DNA from 4 places in the Citricoccus sp. NR2 genome. Region 4 is predicted to be linked to each of the others. Evidence: riboswitches for the same ligand, from Rfam matches in the RefSeq annotation. Region 4 holds a riboswitch; each other region holds the start of a gene.

Region 1 (4,674 bases), 900 kb from region 4:
TACGCCCGGGCCGTCCACGACGACGTCGTCCATCAACACCCGCCCGGAGGTGATACGCTCCAGGCCGGCCAGCCCGCGCAACAGGGTGGACTTGCCGGAGCCGGAGGGCCCGAGCAGGGCGACGATCTCCCCGGGGGCCACGGCCAGGTCAATGTCCTGTACCGCGGTGAAGCCATCGGGGTAGGTGATGGACACCTGCTGACATTCCACGGCGGGGGCACTCACAGGGCACCGACTTTCTGGGTTGAGGGCGTGGCGAGGCTGGAGCCCAGCGTCTGTTCGGGGGCGCGGTCGCGCAGGGCGCGTGGGCGCAAGCGCTCGCAGATCAGCAGCACGGCGGCGGTGATCACCGCCAGCAGCACGGAGCCGGCCATCGCCATCCCGTAGTTGTCCGCGCCGGGGCGGCCGAGCAATTGGACGATCAGCACCGGCAGGGTTTGGCGCTCGGGGGAGGCCAGGAAGCTGGTGGCGCCGAACTCGCCCAGCGAGATGGCGAAGGCGAAACCGGTGGCCAGGCCGAGACCGCGCAGCAGGAACGGCCCGTCTACGGTAGCGAGCACCCGCAGCGGGGAGGCGCCCAGGGTGGCCGCGGCCTCGCGCAGCCGGGGACTGATCGCACCTAACACGGGCACCAGGGTGCGCACCACCATCGGCAGCGCCACCACCGACTGGGCCAGCGGCACCAGGGCGCCGGAGTAGGCCAGCTGCGGGGCGGCCAGCTGCACGGAGACCACGAAGCCGAAGCCGATGGTCACCGCGGACACCCCGATCGGCAGCATGATCAGCGCATCCATGCCGCGCTGCAGCCGCCGCCCCCACACGGTGCGCACCGGGCGGGTGAGCAGAAACGCCAGCGGCACCGCCATCACCAGGGTGATCAACGTGGCGTCGACGGCGATCCGCACGGAATGCTCCAGTGCCTCGAGCACCGTGGCACCGCCGGCGTACCCGGTCCCGGAGCTGGTGGCCAGCAGCAGGTAATTAGTCACGCTCCACTCGCCAGCAGTACGGAACGAGCGCACCACCAGGGACACCAGGGGCCCGGCGACCAGCAGCACCACGGTGGCCAGGGTGAGGCCCAGGGGCACGACGTCGGCGCGGGTGGGCCGGTGGGTGTGGGACTGTTGCAGCCGCAGCCCGGTGGTGGTGCGCTTCAGTACTACTTGGGTGAGCCCCACCGAGGCGAGCACGAACACGAACTGCAGCACCGAGAACACCGCGGCGGTGCGCAGATCCAGGAACACGTGGGTCTGCCGGTGGATCTCGGTTTCCACGGTGCCCACACCCGGCGCGCCCAGCGAGCGGACGATGCCGTAGGCGGTGGAACAGAACAGGAACACCAACCCCGCGGAGGAGGCGATGGCGGGTCCGAGCGCGGGCAGGGTGACGGTGGTGAACGCGCGCAGCGGGGAGGCGCCCAGGGTGCGCGCGGCATCCACGGTGCGCGGATCCAGCACCTGCCACAGCGCGCCCACCTGGCGCACCACCACCGAGAAGTTGAAGAACACCATCGCGAGAACGACCGCCGCTGTCGTCTGGTCCAGACCCAGGAACTGCAGCGGCCCGCCGGGGCCGAACAGGGCACGGAAGGCCACCCCCACCACCACGGTGGGCAGTACGAACGGGATGGTGGAGATTCCGCGCAGCACCGACTGACCGGGGAACCGGCACCGGTAGAGGATGTAGGCGCCGGGGATGCCCAGCAGCACCGCCCCCGCCGTGCCAGCAACCGCCATGAACAGGGTGTGCCCGATGATCCGCCAGCTGCGCGCACTGCCCAGCACTTCGGCGAACCCGGTGAGGTCGACCCCGTGCTCGCCGAGGAACCCGCGGGTCAGCATGGCTCCGACGGGCCATACGAAGAACACGGCAAGGAACGCCAGCGGGAGTGTTCCCGCCAGCGTCCATGCGAGGGGCCGGCCGATGCGGTGCAGGGTCAGGACTCGTAGAGCTCGGTCCAGGTGGACAGCCAGTCAGCGCGCTGCTCGGCCACCTCGGCGGTGTCCGGCCGGATCGGGTCCTCGGCGAGCTGGGCGTTCTCGGTCCACTCGGTGGGAAGTTCAATACTGTCGTCCACCGGGTACATGTACATCGCCTCCGGCAGCGAGGCCTGGAAGTCCTCGGCGAGCAGGAAGTCGATGAACGCCTGGGCGCCTTCCGGATTCTGCGCGCCCTCGACGACCCCGGCGTATTCGACCTGCGGGGAGCAGGAGTCCTCGATGATGCTGGTGGTGGGCTCATAAGCGGGCGACGACGAGTAGCTCAGCACCAGCGGGGAGGGGCCCTCGCCGCTGGATCCGGAGAACTCCACGTAGTAGGCGTCCGACCAGCCGGAGGCCACGGTCGCACCGCCGTCGAGCAGGTCACTCCAGTAGTTCTCCCATTCGCCGTCGGGGTAGGCGGTGGCGGTGGCCGCAAGGAATGCGAGCCCGGGGGAGGAGGTGTTCGGGTCGATCACGGTGAGCAACTCGGCGTACTCCGGATCACGCAACTGCTCCAGCGAGGTGGGGGCGGCCAGCTCGTTGGTGTTGCGGGCATCGTCCTCGAACCAGGCGTCGTCCACGTTGATGCACACCTGGCCCTGATCGATCGGGGTGAAGTAGCCAGCCGCGTCGCCGTCGGCCAGCAGCTCCTGTGCGGAATCGGGCAGCGCCTCGGAGGAGTATTCAGCCATGACCCCCTCGTCCACTAACGGGGCGGTGGAGTAGTCCTCGATGCCGTACACCCCGTCCACGGTGGGGGAGTCCTTCTGCAGGATCAGCTGGTTCACCAGGGCGCCGGAGTCCCCGGGCGCGGTAGTGACTAGCTCGTAGCCGGTCTGCTCTTCGAACTCGGCGATCTGCTCTTCGGAGATCGCGAACGAGTCGTGGGTCATGATGGTCACGGTGCCGCCGGATCCCCCAGCCTCATCGGAGCCGTTGGAGTCACCAGATCCTCCGGTCAGCGAGCATCCGGCCAGCGCCAGAGTACTGACGACGGCAAGGCCGGAGAGGGTGAGGGTGGTGCGCGTGCGGCGCGAACGGGTTGGGTTGAGCATGGATCCTCCGTCGGTGAAGTGGAGGGGCCGCACGGAGCCCACCGCGTGCGGCAGAATCCGTGCGGGGAGAGAATTCTCGACTTCCTTCGCCGGTGCTAACCGGAAGCAGGTTCGAGGGTCTGCGCTTGCGTCGCGCACTCTCAGCACCAGCGTGGGTGCTCCCCTGTCGAATGTCCATCCAGCATAGCGCCCTCGACGCGTGGTCAGGCATCGGCGATCTCACGTAGGCTGGAAAATCGATGGAACTGCGAAAACCACCAGGTGCCGTGGCCACATGCGTCTTCACAGGAGAGCCATGATTGTCGAGATGACCCTCACCGGGCTCCTCATTCTGCTCACGGTCAACGTGCTGATCAGTCTGGTGCGTGTGGTCCGCGGACCCACCGGGCGCGATCGCCTCACAGGTGTGCTCTTCGCCGGCACGACCGGGGCAGGGATCATGCTGATCGGATCGGTGCTGACAGACCAGCCGGCGCTGCGCGACATCGCTCTGGGCCTGGTAGCCCTAGCCGCCGTGATCGTTGTGGTGCGCCTGGCCGCCGAAACGCAGAGACGGTCCGCTTCATGAGTGTGCTTGCCGATGCGGTGACCGTGCTGGCTGCTCTGGGCGCGGCCGTGTTTTTCACTGCAGGAACCGTGGGTCTGCTCCGCTTCCCCGACCTGAGATCCCGCCTGCACGCGCTCACCAAGGCCGACTCCCTGGGGTTGGGGTTCGCGGCCCTGGCCGTGATGGTCCAAATGGATACGGTGGCGGCGGTGCTGAAGGTCTTGCTTGTCTGGCTGCTCGCGTTGGCAACCGCCGCCACGGCAGCCACTCTGCTCTCACGGGACGACGACGCGTGATTCCGCCCAGTGACGTGAACGCCGTGCACGTGGTGCTGGCCGCCGTCGTGCTCGTCGCGGCCGTGCTCGCCCTCTACGCTCCGCGACGGATGACCGCCGTGGTGCTGTTTCTGGTCTTCGGCGTGCTGCTGAGCGGCTACTGGGCGATGATCGGGGTCCCCGATGTGGCCCTGGCGGAGGCGGTAATCGGCACAGGAGTGACGGGGGCACTCTTCGGCTGGGTGGCCACCCTGCTGCCCGAGACCCCTGGGCGACGCTGGGTAAGCGGGCGGGGTCTGCTCGGCCTGACACTCGGGACAGGCCTGGGAACCGGGCTCGGGGTTGCGCTGGCGCGCATTGTGCCGGTGTCTGAGACAACATCGCCTGCCGCGGAGCCGGGGCTCGGTGCCGAGGTGGAGCGAGCGCTGCCGGCCACCGGGGTGGAGCACGGCATCACCGGGGTGCTGCTGAATCTCCGCTCCTTCGACACCCTGATGGAGATGGTGGTGCTGTTGGTCGCCGTGGTGGTGGCACTGGCCTTCGTCCGCTCGTCCGGGACCGCCTCGAACCCTCAGCCCGTCACCTCGGACAGTGGTGATGCTGGAGTCCTTGAACCTGACGACGACGCACCACTGCTGCGGCTCTTCGTGCGCCTGGTCGCCCCGGTGGCGCTGTTGCTGGCGGCCTGGGTGCTGTTCGCCGGCTCCTCCCAGCCCGGCGGCGCGTTCCAAGCCGGCGCCGCTGGTGCAGCCGTGCTGATCCTGCTGCACGCTTCGCGTTTCCGCGCCATCGCCCCCGGAACCGGACTGACGGCG
Region 2 (4,674 bases), 550 kb from region 4:
CCGGCGTGACTTCACCGTGAACGCGATGGCGCTGCGGTTGCCCGACCTGGAGCTGGTGGATCCGTTCGGCGGGATGCGCGACCTTGCCGCTGGGATGTTGCGCACGCCAGGGGCGCCGGAGGATTCCTTTTCCGATGACCCGCTGCGGATGATGCGGGCGGCACGCTTCGCTGCCCAGCTCGGATTCGCCGTGAACGACACGGTGGTTCAGGCGATGATCGCGATGGCTCAGCGGATCGACATTATTTCGGCGGAGCGGGTGCGCGAGGAGCTGGTGAAGTTGATCCTGGCGGATCAGCCGCGGGCGGGAATCGACCTGCTGGTGCGCACTGGACTGGCTGATCAGGTGCTACCCGAGGTGCCGGCGCTGCAGTTGGAAACCGACGAGCACCACCGACACAAAGACGTGTACAACCACTCACTGACGGTGCTCGAGCAGGCATTGGACCATGAGGCCGACTATGTGGAGGCCCCGGATTTCGTGTTGCGTTTTGCAGCGTTGATGCATGACGTGGGCAAGCCGGCGACGCGACGCTTCGAGCGTTCGGGCGCGGTGAGTTTCCGGCACCACGACGTCGTGGGAGCCAAGCTCGTGCGGAAGCGAATGCGGGTGCTGAAGTTCGACAACGACACCATCAAGGCGGTGGCCACCCTGGTGGAACTGCACATGCGGTTCTACGGGTATGGCGACGCCGGTTGGTCGGATTCGGCGGTGCGTCGCTACGTGACCGATGCTGGCGACCAGCTGCAGCGGCTACACGCCCTGACCCGCTCTGACGTGACCACCCGGAATCGGCGTAAAGCGGAGCGACTGGCCCATGCTTACGACGACCTGGAACAGCGGATTGCCGAGCTGCTCGAGCGCGAAGAGTTGGATGCGATTCGGCCGGACCTCGACGGCAAGCAGGTCATGGAGCTGCTCGGCATCTCGCCGGGACCCTTGGTCGGGCGAGCATACAAGCACCTGTTGGAGTGGCGGCTCGACGATGGCCCGCATGATGAAGAGACCGCGAAGGCCGAGGTGCTGCGGTGGTGGGCCGAACAGCCCGAGCATCCCAGTGCTTCCAAGTCGGCCGACTCGGATGACTGACCTGTCCCGGCTTGTTGAGGTGGTCTTGTGGCCCGCGGCACTCCATGGTGAGCGAGAATCCGAGCAAATTTCGCTGGATCGTTGAGGTCCGACCATGTCCATCGCACTCACCCGCGATCCTTGCCTCTGGCCACCAGAAATCGACGCGACCTATCGGGAATTCGTTGTGGGCTCGCCCTACTGACGAAGCCCGGGCCAGAAGCGAAGTGGGAGCCGGAATCACGGGCTTGTTGCGACTCAACGAAAAGGACACCGCGGCGATGCGCTGTTTTTCCCAGGTGGCCGCGGGGTACCAGTCGTCCGGGCATGATGCAGCGCCGATGCGAGGGCGGACGGCGGTTCGGGCGGCAACGGCATGCGTTCAAGCATGGCCGAGGAGAAAGAGAAAGGGGCCAGCGCTGCGGTCATCTGTGGATAACCGCAACGCCGGCCCCTCGAGATCAGGGCTTCAGCTGGTCAAAGCCTCAGTTCTTCAGGCCTTTAGCGCCTCGGCGGCAGAGGTCGAGGGCCGACCGATGAGGTCCTGCAGATCCGTGCTCTCGGAGTACAGCGCCCCCTGCTCGATGATCGGGTCCATGCTCGCAAACATGGCAGCGACCTCGGACGGCAGGCCGAAGCCTTCCAGGGTGGCCTGGTACTCGGCGACGGTCTGGTTTTCGTAGGTCACTTCCTTGCCCAGAACGTCGCCCACAGCAGCGGCGATTTCCGGGTAGGTGAGCGCGGGCGCACCGGCCAGCTCGTAGACCTTGCCGGCGTGATTTTCACCGGTGACGACGACGGCAGCCGCCTCGGCATAGTCGCGGCGCGCGGCCCCGGACACCTTCGCCGAGCCGGCGGCGCCGAAGAACTTACCGGTAGCCTCGCCCGAAGCCAGAGCGGAGGCGTAGTTCTCCCAGTACCAGCCGTTGCGCAGCCGCGTGTGGTCGATGCCGCTGTCGGCCAGCAGCTGTTCGGTGGCGGCGTGCTCCGGCGCCAGGCCGAGCTCCGAGGTGTCCAGGTTGAGCAGGCTCGTGTAGGCAATGAAGGAAACGTGAGCAGCCTTCGCAGCGTTGATGATGTTGGTGTGCTGAGCTACGCGCTGACCCACCTCGCTGCCTGACACCAAGACGAGGCGATCCACGCCGGACAGGGCGGCGGTGAGGGCTGCTTCGTCTTCGTAGGAAGCTACGCCAAGAGCAATCCCCTGATCAGAGAGGGGCTGCGCTTTCTCAGCAGAGCGGACGACGGCGACCAGGTCGCTCGCGGCCACACCGCGCTGCAGCAGTGATTCGATGATGAGACCACCCAGGTGGCCGGTGGCTCCGGTGACGGCAATGCGCATGATGTTCCTTCTTTCGGTCGGTGCCTGTTGGCGGCGATGGAATCACTGTAGCGCTTACCTAAAGTAAGTGCAACTGAAAAGTCAGCACTAACCATAAGCGTATACTGGAAGGCATGACGTTCGATCCAGATGCCGAAGCAGAAGCGGAAGACTTCGCGCCCGATGTCTTCTCGAGTGCCTGCACTTCCCGCACCGCCTTGCAGCACCTCACCGGTCGCTGGGGATCGCTGATCATGGTGGCGCTGAAGCTCAGCGGCGAACCCATGCGGTTCGGGGAGATTCGGCGCCGGATCGATGGTGTCAGCGAACGAATGCTCTCTCAGACCCTCGGTCAGTTGGAACGCGACGGGATGGTGGTCCGCACCGTGCACAGCACCATTCCCCCGAACGTGGACTACGGTCTGACGCCGCTGGGCGTGAAAGTTGCGGTGCCGCTGGCGGAGCTCACCGCCGTCGTCGAGGCCGAATTGCCCCAGGTGATCGCCGCGCAGCAGGAGTATGACGCTACTGCCCCGCAGAGGTGACGCGGCGGCGGAGCTGACGTAAAGTCGTCAACACCTATACAACGTGACACGGGGTGCCCCTGGTTCGTAACGAATCGGCGGCTGAGAACAGACCCGTTGAACCTGATCCAGATCATGCTGGCGAAGGGATTGTCGATTAATGACGCATGTCCACACCCGTTCCGAGATCCACCTCAACCTGTTTGCTACCGCATGCGGGCATCATGCGGCGGCCTGGCGTGCTCCCGATTCTGCTGTCGAGCGGATCGGGGCCATCGAGTATTGGGAGCAACTGGCCCAGCTGGCCGAGCGCGGCTGCCTCGACGCGTTCTTTCTGGCCGACGGGCAGGCGCTGGGGCCGGGCAGTGCGCCGGTGCGGTACTTCGATCCGCTGACCACGCTGGCGGCGGTGGCCCGGGCGACGGAGCGGATCGGGCTGGTGGCAACGATCTCCTCCACCTTCTGGACGCCGTTCCCGGCAGCGCGGATGCTCGCTAGCCTCGACCACCTCTCGGGTGGGCGCGCGGGGGTGAATGTGGTGACGTCGATGACGGACGCCGAAGCCCGGAATCACGGGATGGACCGCCTGCCGGGGCGCGAACAGCGGTACGCCCGGGCCGAGGAGTTTATCGTGGCCATGCAGGGATTGTGGGACTCCTGGGAGGACGGCGCGGTGCGGGCGGACCGGGACGGAGCCTACCTGGATGCCGCGCGAATTCACCCGGTGGACCACCGGGGACGCTACTTCGAGGTGGCCGGGCCGCTGACGGTGCCGCGTTCACCGCAGGGGCGGCCGGTGGTGCTGCAGGCCGGGGCCTCGGAGCCGGGGCGCGCGCTGGCGGCACGCTACTCGGAGGGGATCTACGCGGTGGCGTGGGATGCGCAGGCGGGCCGACGGTATCGGGCGGATCTGCGACGTCGTGTGGCCGCGGCAGGCCGGAACCCGGACGACGTCGTCGTGATGCCGGGCCTGGTGACCGAGGTAGCCTCCACCGAACGGGAGGCCAGGGCGCGGCGGGCCGAACTGGATGCGCTGCTGCCGGTGGCGGAATCGTTGCGTCAGCTGTCGTTCTTTGTGGGTCAGGATGCCTCCGACTGGGAGCTGGATGCGCCCGTGCCGGAGCTGCCGCCCGTGGAGGAATTCACGGGGCCGGTGGGCCGCTATGCCACGGTGCTGCGGATGATCGAGACCCGGCAGCCCACGGTGCGCGAGTTGTTGGGGTTGCTGGCGGCCGGGGGTGGGCACGCCACGCTGATAGGCACCCCGGAACAGGTGGCTGAGACGATGCTGAACTGGGTGGATTCCGGGGCGGCGGATGGGTTCAACCTGATGCCGCCCACCCTGCCGGGGTCGCTGGAGGACGTGGTGGAGCAGCTGGTGCCGGAACTGCAGCGCCGGGGTCGGTTCCGGCGCGAATACCGGGAGACCACGTTGCGTGAGCGGTGGAGTCGGGAGTGAGGCGGGCCGAGTGAGGGCAGGCTCGGCTCATTTCGGCACATAGGCCTGTCGCCGGATACCCTGGAGAGGTGAACCCCTTGAATTGGAACATGCCGCTGGTCTGGGTATGGCTGGCGCTGTTCTGCATTGTTTTCGCCCGGGCCGGGGCGACCTACGTGGTGGGCCGGCTGGTGCGCCGCGGTGCCGCGCGGTTTGAGCGCGCCGAGAAGTTGCTCGCTTCGCCGTCGTACCTCACGGCCGAAGCCCGGATTAATCGCTGGGGCGCCCCGGTGGTGGCGGTGAGTTTCCTGACGATCGGGTT
Region 3 (4,674 bases), 560 kb from region 4:
GGCGGCATCCGTGACCCTGCGATCCATGGCGGAGATCGCCGAGCGGGCGGGAATTCCGCAGGACGCCCTGATCCCCTATGGTCGGCATGCCGCGAAGATCGACGTCGCGCGCCTGGGGGAGCTGGATGCGGCGGATAAGCCGGAGGCCTCCGTGGTGCTGTTGACCGCTATCAGTCCCACCCCGGCGGGCGAGGGCAAGACCACCGTGACGATCGGCCTGGCTGACGGGCTGCGCCGCACCGGCAGCAACGCCATGGTGGCGCTGCGCGAACCCTCGATGGGCCCGGTGTTCGGGATGAAGGGCGGGGCCACCGGTGGCGGGCGCGCGCAGGTGGCCCCGATGGACGCGATCAACCTGCACTTCACCGGGGACTTTCACGCCATCACCTCCGCCCACAACCTGCTGTGCGCGCTGATCGACAATCACCTCCACCACGGCAACGAGCTCGACCTGGATCCGCGCACCATCACCCTGCGCCGCGCCCTGGACGTGAACGACCGCTCCCTGCGCCAGGTGGTGAACGGGCTGGGCGGTCGGGCCTCGGGAGTGCCGCGCGAGACCGGTTTCGAAATCACGGTAGCCACCGAAACGATGGCGGCGTTTTGCCTCGCCGCCGACCTGGAGGACCTCACGGAGCGACTGGGTCGGATCATCATCGGGCGGACCCACGACGGCGAGGAGCGCACCGTGGCCGACCTGGGAGAGCAGGGCGCCCAGGGGGCTATGGCGGTGGTGCTGAAAGACGCGGTGCTGCCGAACCTGGTGCAGACCCTGGAGGCCACCCCGGCGGTGGTGCACGGCGGACCGTTTGCCAATATTGCGCATGGAGCGAATAGCATCATCGCGCTGAACACCGCCCGCCGGCTCGCCGACGTCGTCGTCACCGAAGCGGGGTTCGGGGCGGATCTGGGCGCGGAGAAGTTTATGCAGATCACCGGGCCGACCGCGGGCGCAATGCCCAACGCCGTCGTGGTGGTGGCCACCGTGCGCGCGCTGAAATTCAACGGGGGCATGGGATTGGCCACGCTGAACGATCCGGGCACGGCCGGCCTTGAGGAACACCTGGCCGCACTGGAGGCCGGAGTCGTCAATCTCGGCCGCCACGTGGAAAACATGCAACGCTTCGGGGCGCCGGTGGTGGTGGCCATCAACCGCTTCACCCAGGACGACGACGCCGAACTGGCTTGGCTGCAGGACTGGTGTCGGGACCAGGGGGTGGCCTGTGCGGTAACCGAGGTGTGGGCACACGGCGGGGCGGGGGCCGAGGAGCTCGCCGGGCACGTGCGCGCCGCCCTGGAGCAGGGGCGCACCGCCGAGGGGCTGTTCACGCCCGAGACCGGGGCGCGGGAGAGGATCGAGCGGATCGTCACCGAGATCTACGGTGGGGCCGGCGTGGAATACTCTGCGCTCGCGGCGCGGCAGCTGGCTGACCTGGAAGCTGCGGGTGAGGACCGGGTGCCGGTGTGCATGGCGAAAACCCCTTACTCGTTCTCCGATGACCCTGCACGGATGGGGGCGCCCGAGGGCTTCACCGTGAGCATCCGGGAACTGCGACGGCGACCGGGTGCGGGATTCCTGGTGGCGCTGACCGGGCAGATCCTTACCATGCCCGGGCTGCCGCGCCGTCCCGCCGCCGACGGGATGAGCGTCGTCGACGGTCAGATCTCGGGGCTGAGCTGACCCGCAGCTGCGGCTCGGTGTTTGCGCCGCAGCAGTAACCTGGCCGGCGCCCTTCCGCGCACTGGGCCTGGTGGCCTACAGTGGTGGGAAGTGACGCGGGGTGCCGCCGATCCTTGTGGGATCCGGGCGGCTGAGATAACACCCGTTGAACCTGATCCAGTTCGTACTGGCGAAGGGACGTCCACAGCGAGGTGTCGGTTTGCGCATCCCGGTGGTCTCTCTTGGCCACCGTCAGAAAGGCCCACCGTGACCTCAGCTACCGTCGCCTCTCCTCCCACCACCCCGGGCACTGCGTCCCGACCGGTTTCTGCCGCCCCTGACCTGAGTGACCGCATCGTCGTCGTCACCGGAGGCGCTCGCGGCCTGGGCCGCCACCTCACTGAGGCGTTTCTCGAAGCCGGAGCGCGGGTGGTGATCGGGTACCTTTCCAGCCGAGACGCCGCCGAGGAACTAGTGGCGCGGCACCCGGATCGAACCGTGGCCGTCCGGGCTGATGTGCGCCACCGTGACGAGGTGCAGGCCCTGGTGAGTGCCGGGCGTGAGCGGTTCGGGGTGCCGGTGAACGTCGTCGTCAACAATGCCCTGGTGAACTTCTCCTTCAACGGGGACGCGCGGCCCAGCGTCGAGCAGATCACCGGCGCGGATTTTGCCCGCCAGTACGAGGGCGCGGTGGAGGGTGCACTGCACCTGATCCAAGCGGCGCTGCCGGACTTTGAGGAGGCCGGGGAGGCGCGGGTGATCAATGTGGGTACGAATCTGGTGCAGAATCCGGTGGTGCCATACCACGACTACACTGCGGCGAAGGCGGGATTGTTGGCGCTGACCAGGACGTTTGCCGCCGAGTTGGGTCCGCGCGGGGTGCGGGTGAACATGGTTTCCGGCGGACTGCTGCGCAGCACGGATGCGTCGTCGGCCACTCCGGACGAGGTGTTCGACGCGATTGCCGCCGCCACGCCGCTGCGCGAGGTCACCACCCCCGCCCAGTTCGCCGACGCGGTGCTGTTCTTCGCCAGTGAGGGATCCCGGGCGGTCACCGGGCAGAACCTGGTGGTTGACGGCGGGCTGGTGATGAACTGATGACGACGTTTCCCGAACTGGATCTGCTCCGCGAACGGGCGCCGTTGGTCCAGTGCCTGACCAATACGGTGGTCCAACAGATCACCGCCAACGTGTTGCTGGCCGTGGGTGCGGCCCCGGCGATGGTGGCGCACCCGGTAGAGGCCCCCGAATTCGCGCGGGTGGCCGACGGGGTGCTGGTCAACCTCGGCACCATCTCCGATGCGACAGCCGACGCGATGCGTGCCGCGGTGGCTGCCGCCGGCGAGACCGAGACTCCCTGGGTGTTGGACCCGGTGGCGGTGGGTGGACTCAGCGTGCGCACCCGGCTGGCTCACGAGCTGGTGGAGGGGCGGCCGAGCGCGATCCGCGGCAACGCCTCGGAGATCCTGGCGCTGGCCGGGGCCGGTTCCGGGGGCCGCGGGGTGGATGCCACCGACGCCGTCGATACCGTGCTGGACTCCGCCCGGGCCCTGGCCGAGCGCACCGGGGCCGTGGTAGCGGTGTCCGGACCGAGTGACGCCATCGTCTCGCCGGGGCGGGTGAGCCAGGTGACCGGCGGGCACCCGGTGATGCAGCAGGTGATCGGCACCGGATGTTCCTTGGGCGCGGTGACGGCGGCGGCCCTGGGGGCCGTGCGTTTCGGAGTGGAGGTTCACTCCGATCACGACGCCGTGCTCGCCGCCCACGCCCTGCTCTCCGCGGCGGGCACCCTGGCGGCCGAGACCACTGTGCGCCCCGGTAGCTTCAGCGTGGCCTGGATGGATGCCCTCCACGAGCTCACTCCGGAACGGGTCGGCGAGCTGGTCACGGTGGAGGAGCGCGCATGAGCCCCCGCGAGCGGGCCGAGCGCGCCGCCGCCATCGACTGGTCGCTCTACCACGTCACCGACACCGGGTACTCCGGCGGCCCGGCCCGAGTGCCCGAGGTGGCGGCCGCGGCGGTGGCTGGGGGTGCGACCGTCATCCAGGTACGCGACAAAACCCTCGACGACGACGCCCTGATCCAGCTGGTGCGCGCCTGCCGGGTCCGCATCGTGGAGGAGGTGGGGGTGGCCCGTTTCGAACAGGTCCCCCTCTTCGTCAACGACCGGCTGGAGGTGGCCCGCGTCACCGGCTGCCACCTGCACGTGGGCCAGTCCGACGATTCCGTCGCCCGAGCCCGTGGCGTCCTCGGCGAGAAAGTGCTGATTGGGCTGTCCACTTCTTCGGCAGCTGAGGTGGACTCTGCTGCCCGGGCCGAGGGCGATGCCCGCCCGGATGTGATTGGCATTGGCCCCGTCTGGGTCACCGCCACTAAGCCCGACGCCGCCGAGCCTTTAGGGATCGATGGCCTGCGAGATCGGCTCCGGGTTCGCGACGCAGCCTGTTCCCAGCACCCCGAGGCGCCCGCACTGCCCGCGGTCGCCATTGGCGGCATTGACCGAGAGCGCGCCCGCTCGGTCGCGGCCACCGGAGTCGACGGGATCTGCGTGGTGTCCGCGATTGCTTCCGCGCCGAGCCCGCGTGTTGCCGCTGCTCGACTGCGCGAGGAGGTGGCATGCGCCCGCCCACAGCCTTGACCATTGCCGGCTCGGATTCCTCCGGGGGTGCGGGCATTCAAGCCGATCTGAAAACCTTCACGGCCCTGCGCGTGTACGGTGCCTCGGTGCTCACCGCGCTCACCGCGCAGAACACCCAGGGCGTGCAGCAGGTCATCCCGGTGGCCCCGGCCGACGTCGTCGCTCAACTCACCTCGGTGGTGGATGATGTGCCGATCGATGCCACGAAGATCGGCATGCTGGGCAGCCCGGAGGTGGTTGCCGCGTTGGCCGAACTGATAGCCCGTCGGCGTCAGGATCTGGGCACCCTGGTGGTTGACCCGGTGCTGGTGGCGACGTCTGGTGATGCGCTGACGTCGGACGATGCCGCCCATACCCTGCGCGAATTACTGCTGCC
Region 4 (4,674 bases):
GGCGATAATGATCGCTGGGAACAGGGTGACGGCGATGCGTGCGGAACGGTCCTCGCCCTCTCTCGACGCCGCGGCTGCGGCGCTACCGTTCGGGATGGGTGGGGTCGTATTCGCCATTGTCGCTCCTTGAGAACCTGCAGGTGTGCTGAGTGCATCCTGTCAGATCGACTCAGAAACTCCGTCAGATTCTCGTAACGTGCTGTCCCAGTCCGCCGCCGTTCAGTGGTTCCAGAGCGTGGAGATCGGCAGTCCCCAGAGTCGATCCCCGAAAGGCACAGCGCGTTCTCCGGTGTGGAGCACGACGCCAGCGGTGAATCGCGATCCGAGGCGATCGCGGAGATAACGGAGCCCTTTGAAATGGTCGCTGCGGGGGCTCGTTGTTGCCTTCACCTCCAGGCCGACGACATCGCGTTTCCGATCTTCGAGGATGATGTCCACCTCGCGACTGTGGTCGTCGCGATAGTGGTAGATTCGCGTTCGCTTCGACGACCAGGCTCGCTGTTTCTCGAGTTCGCCCAGCACGAACCCTTCGACGAGGCCGCCCGTGAGCGGGTCTGAGACGGCGCGTTCGAGGCCATCGATGTCGACCTCGGCAAGGTGGGCTGCGAGCCCGGTGTCGGCCAGAGACACCTTGGGAATCGATACCGCGCGGTTGGCCACGTTGTTGGACCAACCCGGAACGACTCGGATCAGGAAGATGCTCCGCAGCGCCTGCAGATACGCCGGTAGCGAGCGGGCCGGTACATCGATTTCGCGCGCGACGCGGGAAGCGACGAACTCTCCGGAATTTCTGGCTGCGATGAGGGTGAGCAACGTGAGCAGCCGGTCGGGATATTGGAGATGCACGACGTCTGGGGAGTCTTTGGCCAGGAGGCGCTCGAGGTAACTGGAGAGCCAACGTTCCTTCGCCCGTTCGGAGCGTGCGTGTGCCTCCGGGTAGCCGGAGGAGATGGCCAAGGAGAGATAGTCCCGTCGTGAGTATCCAGGTTGATCGGCCGGCGCGGTCCCTTGAGGCAGGGACCAGATATAGGAAGCGAAATCCGCTGGGTGCTGAGCGAGTTCATCCTGACTGAACCCCTCCAGGGGGATCGTCTCGGCGCGGCCCGCCAGTGATTCCTGTGAGCCTTTCATCGTGAGCAGATCCGCCGAGCTGGTGACGATGAAGCGACCGGGTCGACGATCAAGATCGACGGCCGCTTTGATCGCGATGAGCAGGTCCGGGACGCGTTGAATCTCGTCTATGGCCAGAATGCCTTCGGGGAACTGTCGAGCGAATCCATCCGGATCTTCGGTGGCAGCCTGGCGATCGGTGACATCGTCTAGGTTCACGATGCGTGAGCGGCGGTCACGCAACAGCTCATGCATGAGGGTGCTCTTGCCGACTTGTCGTGCTCCGCTGATGACGGTGATGGGGGTGTCAGCCAGAGTTTCTTCGGCTAAAGCGGTGACGTTGCGGTGGATCAAGGGCGTTGTCATGTCTTAACTATACCGCCTCGTTGCCGATTTCACCGGGGTTCGTTGCCGATTTCCCCGGCTCTCGTCGTCAATTTCACCAGGGTTCGTTGCCGATTTCACCGGCTCCAGTCGCGGTGCGGGGACGTGCCGCCGATGCCCGGATTGAACATGTTGGTCGGATCCAGTTCCCGGAAGTGCGCTTCCAGATCGTCCGGCAGTTCGTAGAGCCGACCGTAGTTGTGCTCGGCCGGAATCGCAGCGCCGCGTTCTTCCAGTAGCGCCATCATCCTCTTCTTCAGTGCCACCGGGTCCACGCCCTTCTTTGCCACATGATCCTGATGCAACACATGGCAGAAGAAGTGCCCATAGTAGGAACTCACCGACAGCTGATCGGCGATCTCCTCGGGCAGTACCTCCAGCCAGTCGTCGTCATCACGGCGCAGAGCGACGTCGAAGGTGATCATCTCGGAGGATTCCTTGCGGTGCAGGTTGAAGTAGCGCGTCATGGCGCTGGCCGCACCGAAGCGCAGCAGCATCGCGCTCTGTGCCTCGTCGCTCGTGCAGGTGAAGTAGCCGCCGTGGTTCTCGGCGTCGTCGAAGAATTCGGTCAACAGGCGAGTCATGGCCTCCTCGTCCTGACCGCTGACCACCATCACCAGGTGATGCTCGAACCGGTCACGGTACTCGAGCATGCGCTTCGGCAGCTGCTGCGGCAGTAGGGCGAAGGTTTTCTGAGCGATGGTGTCGGCGACCGTCGGCCCGAAGAAGGGGACCTTCGCGAAGACACCGTTGGCCCAGCTTTTCAGCGCGAACAGCCGACGCACCTGCTGGCTGCCGGCGTACTTCAGGCCCATGAACGTGTCTTTGCCGTACTTCGCCGCCAGATCGAACGCCTCACGGCCCATGTACTCTCCGGAAATCGGCAGCTGATCCTCCGAGCTGAGGATCGTTCGCCGCAGTCGCTCGAGCTCGGCGGGGCTGTCGGTGCCGATGTAGTAGGTGGTGGTGCGCTCGTCCTGCGGGAAGGTGCGGGTGCGCACGGCGAAGGTCATGATTTTGCCCGCACTGCCGGATGCCTCATGGAGGAAGGTCGGGTCGGCGTTGAACCGTGCCGGGCTCGGCACGATCTGCCGCACATGCTCCGCGTAGTCGGTAGCCCGGGTGTCCTCCGGAGGGGCGGTCACATCGTCGGGGTTCCAGCGTCCCTGCTGTAGCGCGTCCAGAATCTGCTCCGGGTCCTCGCCAAGATCGATGCCTAAGTGGTTGGTGAGTTCGAGCTCGCCCTGCTCGTTTACCCGCGCGAAGACGGCGTGCTCCGTGAACGCCGGTCCTTTGCGCACCTGGCTGCCGCCGGAGTTGTTGGCGATGCCGCCGATCACCGAGGCGCCGATAGAGGTAGACCCGATCACCGAGTGCGGTTCGCGGCTTAGAGGTGCCAGTTTCTGCTCCAGCTCGAACAGGGTCGCCCCGGCCAGGCTGACCGCCTCGCGCGCGTCGTTAATGAGGTGGATCTGCGGGATGCGCAGGGTGGAGATGATCACGATCTCCCGGTCATAGTCTTGAGCGCCGGGGCCGGACCCGCCGGTCAGCCCGGTGTTCGCCGCCTGGGGGATCACAATCAAGTCATGGTCAACGCAGACCTGCAGTGCCCGCCAGATCTCGACCAGGTTGCCCGGACGCAGCACGGCGAGCACCTGCCCTGACCCGAAACGGTTTCCCTTCACATACGGGGCGGTGGCCCGCGTCGAGGTGAGCACGTGGGAGGTGCCCAGGATCCGGGTGAAGGCGTCCACGGCGGTGGTAGCCGGTTCGGGGTGGGTCTGGCGCATGGTGCTCCTTGGTCGCGGGGTGTCCGTCTCACCGATTGTGCCCCGTCGACTCCGCGATGTCGATGACGATTCCCGGTGTCTCTAGCATCGGGGCTGGTCAACCGCGTCGTGCAGGCACTAGGGTGGAGGATCGTAGACCCCGGGGTGCACCGATACTGGTGCTGAGAGTGCGGAGATGCCGCAGACCCGAATCCACCTGATCCAGTTCGTACTGGCGTAGGGAGTGGTCCGATAGCTCTGTGAAGAGTTCCGGTGGTCGGAAAGGCGGCCACCGTGACTGGCCAGACCCTCACCCCCGAGCAGATCGGGATCGGGATGCGCATCAGCATCCACCCCCACACCGACGCCTTCGTCGACGTGATCCTCGCTGCCCTCGAGGAAACCACGACGACGGCGCAGCAGCGGGGAATCCTCCAGAACCTGGTGATCGAGACCGGTGAGGTCTCCACCTATGTGGGAGTGCGCTCCGGAGAGGCCGGCCAGCAGCTCGCCGAGTACGCCACCACCCTGATCGCTGCCGCCTCCCGTGCCTCAAACCGGGCGCATCTCACCAGCCACCTGCTGCTCTCTCGGGGCTGCCCGGGGGAGGCCGCTTGTGAGCTGGTGCCCGGGGAGGTGCCGGCGGAGACGCACGTCGACCTGGAACTCACCGGACTACCCGCCGTCGCAGCCTGGTCGTTGTACCCGCTGGCCGACGACGGTCTGCCGCACATGGAGCCCATCATGGCTGCGATCGACGCGGCAAAATCCAGCGGCATCGACGTCGTGAGCGAACACTACGCCACCGTGCTGCGCGGGGACCTGGCCGAGGTGCTGGCGCTGGTGGTCAACGCCTGGGGGCGGGTGGGTGAGCAGGTGCCGCATGTGGTCAGCCACGTGAGCATCTCGCTGGACTCGCCCAGCGCCGCCGCTGAACCGGCTCAAGCTGAGGCAGGTGCGCGATGAGTCAGACACAGCAGCGGTACCTCTCGGCCGGTTCCGGCGTCGTCGTGAAGAACCCCTATGACAGTCCCTGGCGCTGGCAGCTCAAGGACCTGGTGATGCTGGTGGTGCTGGGCGTGGTCTTCGGCTTCATTTACTGGGCGCTGGTTCAGGCCTGGAACGGTTTGGCGGTCCTGATGGGCCCGGCCGGTGACCTGGCCCAGCACGTGCTGCAGGGCGGCTGGTTGTTGGTGGCGCCGCTAGCGGTGGCGATCACCCGGAAAGCCGGGTCGGGAGTGCTGGCGGAGATTCTGGCCGCAACCGTTGAGTTCGTTTTTCTTGGTTCCCCGGTCGGTCCGGTGCTGCTGGTGTCCGCACTGTTGCAGGGTCTGGGCTCCGAGCTGCCCTTCGCCCTGGGCCGCTACAGGCGCTTCGGGATCAGCCGCTACGCCGTGAGCGGGTTCTGCGG

The links. Region 4 has a riboswitch for thiamine pyrophosphate ahead of O1A05_RS01765 (YkoF family thiamine/hydroxymethylpyrimidine-binding protein). Riboswitches for the same ligand answer to the same signal wherever they lie in the genome.
Region 1: it holds a riboswitch for thiamine pyrophosphate, as region 4 does, so the genes downstream of both, O1A05_RS05960 (thiamine ABC transporter substrate-binding protein) here and O1A05_RS01765 (YkoF family thiamine/hydroxymethylpyrimidine-binding protein) in region 4, are expected to answer to the same signal.
Region 2: it holds a riboswitch for thiamine pyrophosphate, as region 4 does, so the genes downstream of both, O1A05_RS04300 (NtaA/DmoA family FMN-dependent monooxygenase) here and O1A05_RS01765 (YkoF family thiamine/hydroxymethylpyrimidine-binding protein) in region 4, are expected to answer to the same signal.
Region 3: it holds a riboswitch for thiamine pyrophosphate, as region 4 does, so the genes downstream of both, O1A05_RS04315 (3-oxoacyl-ACP reductase) here and O1A05_RS01765 (YkoF family thiamine/hydroxymethylpyrimidine-binding protein) in region 4, are expected to answer to the same signal.

What each region holds. Positions count from the first base shown of each region.
Region 1 is NZ_CP115154.1:1,275,879-1,280,552, forward strand. Features, by position in the region: gene O1A05_RS05950 (ABC transporter ATP-binding protein) at 1-225, opposite strand, end outside; gene O1A05_RS05955 (ABC transporter permease) at 222-1,841, opposite strand; gene O1A05_RS05960 (thiamine ABC transporter substrate-binding protein) at 1,937-3,037, opposite strand; TPP riboswitch at 3,102-3,212, opposite strand; gene O1A05_RS05965 (hypothetical protein) at 3,333-3,605, shown strand; gene O1A05_RS05970 (cation:proton antiporter) at 3,602-3,880, shown strand; gene O1A05_RS05975 (hydrogenase subunit MbhD domain-containing protein) at 3,877-4,674, shown strand, end outside.
Region 2 is NZ_CP115154.1:927,111-931,784, forward strand. Features, by position in the region: gene O1A05_RS04285 (CCA tRNA nucleotidyltransferase) at 1-1,090, shown strand, start outside; gene O1A05_RS04290 (SDR family oxidoreductase) at 1,563-2,411, opposite strand; gene O1A05_RS04295 (winged helix-turn-helix transcriptional regulator) at 2,525-2,935, shown strand; TPP riboswitch at 2,975-3,082, shown strand; gene O1A05_RS04300 (NtaA/DmoA family FMN-dependent monooxygenase) at 3,075-4,373, shown strand; gene O1A05_RS04305 (DedA family protein) at 4,442-4,674, shown strand, end outside.
Region 3 is NZ_CP115154.1:932,139-936,812, forward strand. Features, by position in the region: gene O1A05_RS04310 (formate--tetrahydrofolate ligase) at 1-1,681, shown strand, start outside; TPP riboswitch at 1,768-1,876, shown strand; gene O1A05_RS04315 (3-oxoacyl-ACP reductase) at 1,928-2,758, shown strand; gene thiM (hydroxyethylthiazole kinase) at 2,758-3,567, shown strand; gene thiE (thiamine phosphate synthase) at 3,564-4,298, shown strand; gene thiD (bifunctional hydroxymethylpyrimidine kinase/phosphomethylpyrimidine kinase) at 4,277-4,674, shown strand, end outside.
Region 4 is NZ_CP115154.1:377,018-381,691, reverse strand. Features, by position in the region: gene O1A05_RS01780 (bile acid:sodium symporter family protein) at 1-117, opposite strand, end outside; gene O1A05_RS01775 (ATP-binding protein) at 220-1,476, opposite strand; gene dld (D-lactate dehydrogenase) at 1,572-3,284, opposite strand; TPP riboswitch at 3,415-3,525, shown strand; gene O1A05_RS01765 (YkoF family thiamine/hydroxymethylpyrimidine-binding protein) at 3,558-4,229, shown strand; gene O1A05_RS01760 (ECF transporter S component) at 4,226-4,674, shown strand, end outside.